DNA from 2 places in the Paenibacillus sp. W2I17 genome. Region 2 is predicted to be linked to the other one. Evidence: riboswitches for the same ligand, from Rfam matches in the RefSeq annotation. Region 2 holds a riboswitch; the other holds the start of a gene.
What was found. Region 2 has a riboswitch for glycine ahead of sdaAB (L-serine ammonia-lyase, iron-sulfur-dependent subunit beta). Riboswitches for the same ligand answer to the same signal wherever they lie in the genome.
Positions count from the first base shown of each region.

Region 1 (4,426 bases), 2.1 Mb from region 2:
AACGCTCCCATATTCGGCATGACCATACCACTCAGGAATCGGCCAAAACGCTGAACACCAACCCGTAGCCCACCTTTGGAATTGGACGATTGGTCCAAATTACTCATTGTATTATCCTCCTTGGATCAAGTGATTATGATTATGAAAGGGGTATCATTTCTCCCCTGCTGTAATCCTAAGCGAGAATGCTCTCCTGTTCAATGAAATGAAAGCGTACTTTCGTCATGAACAATGATGACAACATTAGGTTATGTAATCGTTTTTATCTATGCATAATGGCTGAACTCATTGGTACATAAGGCTTTTCTCGCCTATGACTTTTATCATTTCCAAAATCATTTTCTAACCTATAGCTTGGTCTAATCAGACAATTTGCATCACAATCTGCCTGAATCAGTATTCACAACGTTCCTTGGAAAGCACAAAAAAACCTGTGCAAGCATCAAGCTCACACAGGTCGCAATAACATGAAGCACATCTCATTTTTCTATAAAATCATATGTTAATAAGTACAAGTTCATTGATTCTATTCTTCGGTATGTTTGCGATACGCATCTGCATTCATCAATGTGGACAATGCTGCAGACAGATCTCCCTCAACACGAATCTCGATCATCCAGCCTTCCTCGTAAGGAGAGCTGTTTACCAGTTCAGGTGAGTCCTGCAACGAATCATTCACCGCAATGATTGAACCAGTGACTGGAGAAAACAAGTCCGAAACCGTTTTGACCGATTCGATCGTTCCAATGCTGTCTTCTGCTTTTACATTAGTTTCAAGGTCAGGCAATTCCACAAACACAATGTCACCCAGCTGATGCTGCGCGAACTCGGTAATGCCAATACGTACAGTATCCTCCCCTACGGTTTGCACCCATTCGTGCTCTTCACTGTACAGGAAATCACTTTTCAATTCGCTCATCGATATCCGCCTCGCTTTTCATTAATGAGTACATGCGTTCTTTGACCTTAACCTTTTTCCCAGAACATAGCGTATGATATTTTTGAATCAAATGTCAAGATACCTCACAATTTATTTGCTGAACACCTCTAAATCCTGTAACCGGATTACACTCTTTCTTCATATACTGGTGAATATTAGAATAGTAAGCGCACTCTTTATAAATACACGAACAATATTATTAAAATAATATTAAATATTCGGTTTTTAATCATTATCTATGATATCGTTCTTGACATCAGTAGTGGATTCACGTTTTAATGAGAGGAGTAAATGTGTTTATTGGACTATGTTATACCCGCGGATGAATGTAAAGGGAGAGATTACCCGTGACACCCGATTCGGGATGCACATGAGGTAACGCCGAAGGAGTAAACCACCGATAAGCGGGGGTGAATCTCTCAGGCAAAAGGACTTTTACGGGACGCAACTCTGGAGAGCATCTATTCGCCCTGTGCGGGCGTTATGATCACCCAAGGGGAAACCTGCTGCACAACGTAGCGGGGTAACTCTCAGGTACAAGGGACAGAGCCTTAGAATACAGCGTGCTACTTGGCATGCCGATTCTTTGGCCTGTCCTTTTCCTTTTTCCCAAAAAACGAAAAACAGGATTCAGATCGGCGCTGTCATAGCTGCCTTACCATACTTATGTGATGAAAGTATCTAGCTGAAAATTTAAAAATACCCTGGTTCATTGATCCACGATTGTATATCCGGCCGGCTGACGGCCCATGACGAGGTGATTTGATGTCCGATTTGCTTAGAACACCACTCTTCCCACTGTATCAGCAATACGAAGGCGTACGGTGCATTGATTTTGGAGGCTGGGAGCTTCCGGTACAATTTAGCGGAATCCAGAAAGAACATGAAGCCGTACGCGAGCGCGCGGGACTGTTTGATGTATCCCATATGGGCGAATTCACAGTACAGGGTGAGCAGGCTGAAGTTTTTTTGCAACAAATGACGACCAATGATGTGACCACGCTGGTTCCCGGTCAAGCCCAGTACACCCTGATGTGTTATCCAGATGGCGGTGTGGTGGATGATCTGCTTGTGTATAAGCTGGAAGATCAGCATTATATGCTCGTTGTTAACGCCTCCAACATCAACAAGGATTGGGCGTGGCTGCAAGAGCACTTGATCCCTGGCGTAAGCATGACCAACGATTCGGAGCAGACGGCGCTGCTCGCCTTGCAAGGTCCACTGGCTGTAGACATTATCGGGAAAGTTACAGATACGGATGTAAGCTCGATTGAACCGTTTCGTTTTGTGCAGGATGCTGAAGTATGCGGAGTAAAATTACTGTTGTCCCGTACCGGTTATACCGGTGAAGATGGCTTTGAACTATATGTTCCTGCGGACCAGGCTGCTGTGGTCTGGAATGGATTAATGAAAGCCGGTGAAGGTCACGGACTCGTACCAACCGGACTTGGTGCCCGGGATACACTGCGCTTTGAAGCAAGGCTCCCCCTGTATGGACAGGAACTGTCGGCAACCATCTCTCCGCTTGAGGCTGGCGTTGGCATGTTTGTGAAGCTGAACGCCGGACCTTTTATCGGACACGAAGCCTTGTTACAGCAAAAAACTGACGGGCTCGCCCGCAAACTGGTCGGCATCGAAGTGCTGGAGCGTGGTATTCCTCGCCCCCACTATCCGATTTACGCCGAAGGCGTACAGATTGGTGAAGTGACAACAGGCACGCAATCACCTACATTGAAGCGTAATCTGGGGCTTGCCCTCATCGACAGCAAATACGCTGCGCTGGGAACCCCGCTTGAGATTGAGATCCGCGGCAAGAAACTAAAAGCCGAGGTCGTGAAGACCCCTTTTCATAAACGGACACGTACGTCGAAGACACCTACTCAAGGAGCTGATCAAGCATGAGCAAGCACCGTTACATTCCCATGACTGAGCAAGATCAGAGCGCCATGCTCGCAACCATCGGTGTGGATACGCTGGAGGATCTGTTTCAGGACATTCCGCAGGAGATTCGTTATCAGGGCGAGCTGCCCGTATCCTCCAAACTCGATGAATATGCGCTGACACGTCATATGTCCAAACAAGCTGGCGCCAACGCCAATTTCGAAACACACGCCAGCTTCCTCGGCGCAGGTATATATGATCATCATGTTCCTTCCGTCATCAATCATGTCATATCCCGTTCCGAGTTCTACACTGCCTACACACCTTATCAGCCTGAGATCAGCCAAGGTGAACTACAGGCCATTTTCGAATTTCAATCCTACATCTGTGAATTAACCGGTATGGCTGTGGCCAATGCCAGTATGTATGACGGTGCAACTGCCTTTGCCGAAGCAGGAAACCTGGCCGCAGCGGCAACTCGTCGCAAACAGCTCATCGTATCCCGTACCGTTCATCCGGAAGCCCGTCAGGTATTGCAGGCGTATGCGCACGGATTGAGTTTGGAGATTGTCGAGATTGGTTATAAGGATGGCGTCACTGATTGGGATGCCCTGCAAGCCGCCATATCGGACGATACCGCTGCTGTCATGATCCAGAGCCCGAACTTCTTTGGTGCAGTGGAAAATGTGAAGCAAGCCGCTGACCTCGTGCATGCGCACAAGGGCCTGCTCGTTGTAAGTGCTAACCCGCTATCGCTGGGTCTGCTGGAAGCCCCAGGCAAGCTGGGTGCCGACATCGTTGTAGGTGATGCGCAGCCCCTCGGCATCGCCGCTTCACTCGGCGGCCCAACATGCGGATATTTCGCCGTATCCCAGCCTCATATGCGCCGAATTCCTGGCCGAATTGTAGGCCAAACAACGGATCGCAACGGCAAGCGTGGTTTTGTACTGACACTGCAAGCACGTGAACAGCACATCCGCCGCGAAAAGGCGACATCCAATATCTGTTCCAACCAGGCTTTGCTTGCACTCAGCGCATCTGTGTATATGTCCATCATGGGTAAACAGGGCATGATCGATGTCGCGGATCTGAATTTGCAAAAGAGTCATTACACCCTCAATACATTAACTGCGATTCCTGGAGTTAGCCTTACTTTTAATGCACCAACATTTAATGAGTTTGTTATTAAGCTTCCTGAAGGAACCGACGTGGATGCCCTTCAGTTGAAATTGCTGGATGCGGGCTTTATTGGTGGTTACGAACTCGGACGTGATTACCCGGAGCTTGCCGGACATATGCTGATTGCTGTTACCGAACGACGCAGTAAGGAAGAGATTGACGAATTCGCACGAGCATTGGAGGGATCGCTGTGACTCAGGAAACGACAACGACGACAACGACAACATCGGTACAAGGACAATCGGAAACAGGTACCTCTGTCTCCACTTCGGCTCAATCTGTGACAGAAAAATTCAACGCACAGACCTTATCCCCTGCACCGGAGCAAGCATTGATCTTTGAACTCAGCAGCCCGGGACGTGTCGCTTATTCCTTGCCAGAATGTGACGTTCCTCGTCAGGCTGCGGATACGTTGATTCCCCGGGA
Region 1 covers NZ_JAUSXM010000001.1:6,194,023-6,198,448, reverse strand. The annotation lists gene QF041_RS27730 (PTS mannitol transporter subunit IIBC) at 1-107, opposite strand, end outside; gene gcvH (glycine cleavage system protein GcvH) at 527-919, opposite strand; glycine riboswitch at 1,263-1,385, shown strand; glycine riboswitch at 1,389-1,489, shown strand; gene gcvT (glycine cleavage system aminomethyltransferase GcvT) at 1,706-2,842, shown strand; gene gcvPA (aminomethyl-transferring glycine dehydrogenase subunit GcvPA) at 2,839-4,194, shown strand; gene gcvPB (aminomethyl-transferring glycine dehydrogenase subunit GcvPB) at 4,281-4,426, shown strand, end outside.
Region 1: another riboswitch for glycine. It lies ahead of gcvT (glycine cleavage system aminomethyltransferase GcvT); the one in region 2 lies ahead of sdaAB (L-serine ammonia-lyase, iron-sulfur-dependent subunit beta).

Region 2 (4,426 bases):
GTTCAACCATTCCGGGAAGACATTTGCGCCGTTTGTGGATGTGCAAAAGAACGGAGAACAATCCAAATACAAGGACTGGTTTCATGTACATGAATACCCGCTGGACGTGAAGGATGGCATTCCTACGTATGAGACCTTCGGATTCGAAGCGCACATGCCAAAGCTGAATACGGAGAATGCCGAGGTTAAGGCCTATCTGCTGGAGGTTGCTGAGTACTGGATCAAGGAAGTGGGTGCGGACGGATGGCGGCTGGATGTGGCAGACGAAGTGGACGATGCATTCTGGCGTGATTTCCGCCGTGTAGTCAAAGCGGCTAATCCGGATGCCTACATTCTGGGGGAAGTATGGAACGAGTCTTCTTCCTGGCTGCAAGGCGACCAGTTCGATGCGTCTATGAACTATCCGTTTACCGATGCCGTGAATGCTTTCTTTGTGAAAAATACAATGCACGCCGAACAGTTCGCAAACTCCATCGGGCGACAGTTATCCCGTTATCCGCTTCAGGCTAGCGAAGTGGCGTTTAACTTGCTGGACAGCCACGACACCCCGCGACTGCTCACGCTGTGTGAAGGCGACCAGCGCAAGATGAAGCTGGCTGCGTTATTCCAGTTCAGTTACATGGGAGCGCCATGCATCTATTACGGAGACGAGATTGGCATGGATGGCGAACATGATCCGGGCTGCCGTAAATGCATGGAATGGGATGAAGCGAAGCAGGACCGAGAGCTGTTCGACTTTTATCAGAAACTGATCTCCCTGCGTCATGCTCATCCTGCCCTGCGTGCAGAAGGCACCGTTCGTTTCCTGCAGGCTCGTCCCGATGGCAGCCAACTGGTATTTGAGCGACAAAATGAGGAGGAACGCATTTTGGTTCTGTTCAATCGATCAGAAGAGACGGCTATTGTCGAGCTGGAGGCTGGGGACGAGGAATGGACCGAGTTATTTGGCGGAAACCATCGTACCGCCCAGGAAGATGGCGTACTCGCCATTGAACTGCCCGCGTATGGATATGCCGTATTGAGTACGGCTGTGAGTCAGGACTAGAGTTATAATACACATCATACATCTGAGCCACATCTAAATAGCCTATCTTCGCTTCATCTGGCAGCATAAAACAAGCGTCCTGCAGAACCCTGATTCGGGTTCACGGACGCTTGTTTTGTATTTTTGTATTCGCCGTTATACATAATAATGTCACTATTTATATATCGGTGGTCCCGGTTCAGCTTAAACCTGAGTATCCTTGTCCATTTGAGCATTGTCCGCCCCACTTGTAGTTGTGTCAGAATCCGCTGGCTTTGACTCCTGCTCAGGCTCGGCACGCTTTGCCTTTGGTTTAGCCAACTTCTGCATCATTTTGCGGCCGGTTGGTGTCTGGGCCAGTCCGCCCTGGGCTGTCTCCCGATGGCGGCTCGGCATCGCACTGCCTACTTCCAGCATGACGTCGATGACTTCATCTGACGGAATAGCACTACGCACTCCGGCCAGGGCCATGTCAGCCGCAGCCAGCGCCGTAACTGCACCCAGTCCATTACGGACGATGCACGGGATTTCAACAAGGCCTGCGACCGGATCGCAGATAAGGCCCAGTGTATTTTTTAACGCCAAGCCTACGGCATGAACGACCTGTTCCGGTGTACCTCCACGCAGTTCAACCATGGCACCCGCAGCCATGCCGATTGCAGAACCCACTTCCGCCTGACAGCCACCCTCGGCACCGGAGATAAATGAATTGTTGGCAATAACATAACCAATCGCTCCCGCACAGAACAACCCGTTCACCAAATGTTCGTCCGTCCAGCCAAATCGCTCCTGTGAGCTAATAAACACACCGGGGATGATGCCGCAGGAACCGGCTGTTGGTGTTGCCACGATCCGACCCATGGAGGCATTCACTTCAGATACACACAGGGCATACGCCATGGCAAGTGCGGAAGCATCTCCTGAACAAGTCTCACCCTTGCGGATGTACTCGGCCATTTTTTTGCCGTCTCCACCCGTTAACCCACTGCGTGATGTTGTATCTTCCGTTAACCCTTTGCGTACCGCTTCCTTCATCACTTGATAATATTCAGACATCTGCTTCACAACATCTGCTTCTGGTGTATTGGTCTCCTGAACCTGCTCCTCGATCATCAGCTGTGCAATTGTTTTGGATTCCGCTGTACAGATCGTATTCAGTTCGTGCAAATGTTTAAACCGCATCCGAACCAACTCCTCTCTTCAAATCGATAACACGAATGTCCAGCACATGGTCGAGCTCCTTTAGACGCTTGAGCATATCGGGATTAGGCACACCATCCATTTCCATCGCGGTAAGCGCTTCGCCATCACGGGCTTTCCGGTCCACCTGCATATACCCGATGTTAACCCCGGATGAACTGATCGTGGACGTTACCGAGGCGAGCACCCCCGCTTTGTCCGCATGTCGCAGAACAAGTGTCGGAAACTCACCACTAATCTGAACACGAAAATCATTCATCGCATGCACCGATACGCTTCCACCACCAATGGATGCACCGATTAAGGAGCAGGCACGTTCTCCATGCCACAACTCAATTTTGACCGTATTTGGATGAGGAGCAGGCAGGCCACTTGTATAAAACTCAACCTCCATGCCCGCTTCCTCTGCGTATTGCTCTGCATCCGGGATACGCGGATCGTCTGTGACATAATCCAGCAGACCGCCAATCAGTGCCAGATCTGTTCCGTGCCCCTGATACGTATCAGCGAATGAACCGTATAACGTCAGCCGGGCACGATCTGGCGTACATCCTAGCCACTGTCGAGCGATTCTTCCCAGCCTTGCTGCTCCAGCTGTATGTGAACTTGAAGGCCCCGTCATGGACGGACCAATTATTGAGAAAACATCTTTAAATCGCACCTTGTAACCCTCCAATTAAATTCGTCATTTCCATCCAGATTCCATGCCGTAATGTTCCTTTTTTGCTGAATGATGACATCAAAAAAGGACAGAAGAAGGCCTCAGGCCCTCTCTCTGTCCTCGATACCTGAGAGTTTCACAATCAGCAGTGTCTCACGACAAGGTGCATTGTCTGCAATTACAGACAAGGTCACCGGACTGACTGATCATATACCCCTTGGGTGGCGCAGTTCGCGCACTCTCCAGAGTTGCGTCCAACGATGGTACATTTACCTGAGAGATTAACCACTGCGCCGGGTGCGCAGCGGCTTGCTCCTTCGGTGCCTGAACACTAGCCATTTTGCTTGGCTAACCCAGGTCTCTCCCGCTCGTTATCATCCGCTTATATTCACTTCCTCGTTCAACTCACATCGAACGTGTGTCTTCTGTTCAATTGGATCATATCTGGTACATATACTTACAGATTAATATGCTACACATTATATGTCAATAAAAGTGACGTATAATTACCATCTTTATCAACTCATTAGGAATGATTAGGCAGCTTCAATTCATTTATCCAAGCTTGAAGCTTCTCTTTCGTCCATCCTTCGTTTTCACCCATAATGGAGTAACGCAAGCCATTCTCACTCCATGATATGTTCCGAATGCTCTTCATATATGAACCCTCGGTGTTACGAACCTTAATCTTGGCTTCATCCGGCATTAGTGTATCGTCCACATTTTCTTCCGGCATCTTGAATACCGTCAGGCTGACTTCTACCTTGTCGTTACTTACGTAATACAAGGTTACTTCATCTCTGCTCAGCTCACCGCGCGATGTAGACATTTCGATCCGTGATAGTTCGAATTCTCCACTCATGTCCTGTAGGAACGGCTGTTCCAACGCTTTTTCCGCTTCCTCTAGGGTCACTTCGGAATTCTGCATCATATCGTTCAAGTCCTTCACATCGACCTCCTTAGGGATGTCAATTACGAAAGTATCCTTTGTGAATTCAGGGTCATACTGAATCGGATCATAGACCATTTCTGATTTTCCATCCCCATACGCGCTGTTTACTTTGACAATCATCCACGTTTTGGGATCTACCCAATACTCTGAAGATATGGAGAATGCGCCTTCTTCTTTTGGTGTCAATTCAATATGAATGACGTCCTGTCCATGAAGTTTCTCCTGTCCCATCATATTCACATCATGCGTAGTACGTAACCGCTCTAGTTGATCGAGCAATATTTGCTTCTGGGTTTGATTAGGTTGTTGTGACACGGATGATGCATCCATGGAATATGCTGCCCCTGTTTCTTTTTCATATATGATGATCTTCTTTCCATCATTAACTGCGTAACTGACATTGCCATTCTCTGATGTTTCCGTGCGCTTTCGTCCGGTTTCACCATCTACCCATTCCTTAATTTGCAACGTGTTAGTCAGCTTGTCATCTGCCCATATCTTCATCACACCTTCCGCATAATACGAGGCGGGTTCTGTTTCTGCTGAGACAACCTTCTCAATCATCTCATCTCCTGACATAGCCAGCATA
Region 2 covers NZ_JAUSXM010000001.1:4,081,291-4,085,716, forward strand. The annotation lists gene QF041_RS18190 (alpha-glycosidase) at 1-1,045, shown strand, start outside; gene sdaAA (L-serine ammonia-lyase, iron-sulfur-dependent, subunit alpha) at 1,229-2,206, opposite strand; gene sdaAB (L-serine ammonia-lyase, iron-sulfur-dependent subunit beta) at 2,196-2,885, opposite strand; glycine riboswitch at 2,998-3,133, opposite strand; glycine riboswitch at 3,138-3,262, opposite strand; gene QF041_RS18205 (LolA family protein) at 3,412-4,426, opposite strand, start outside.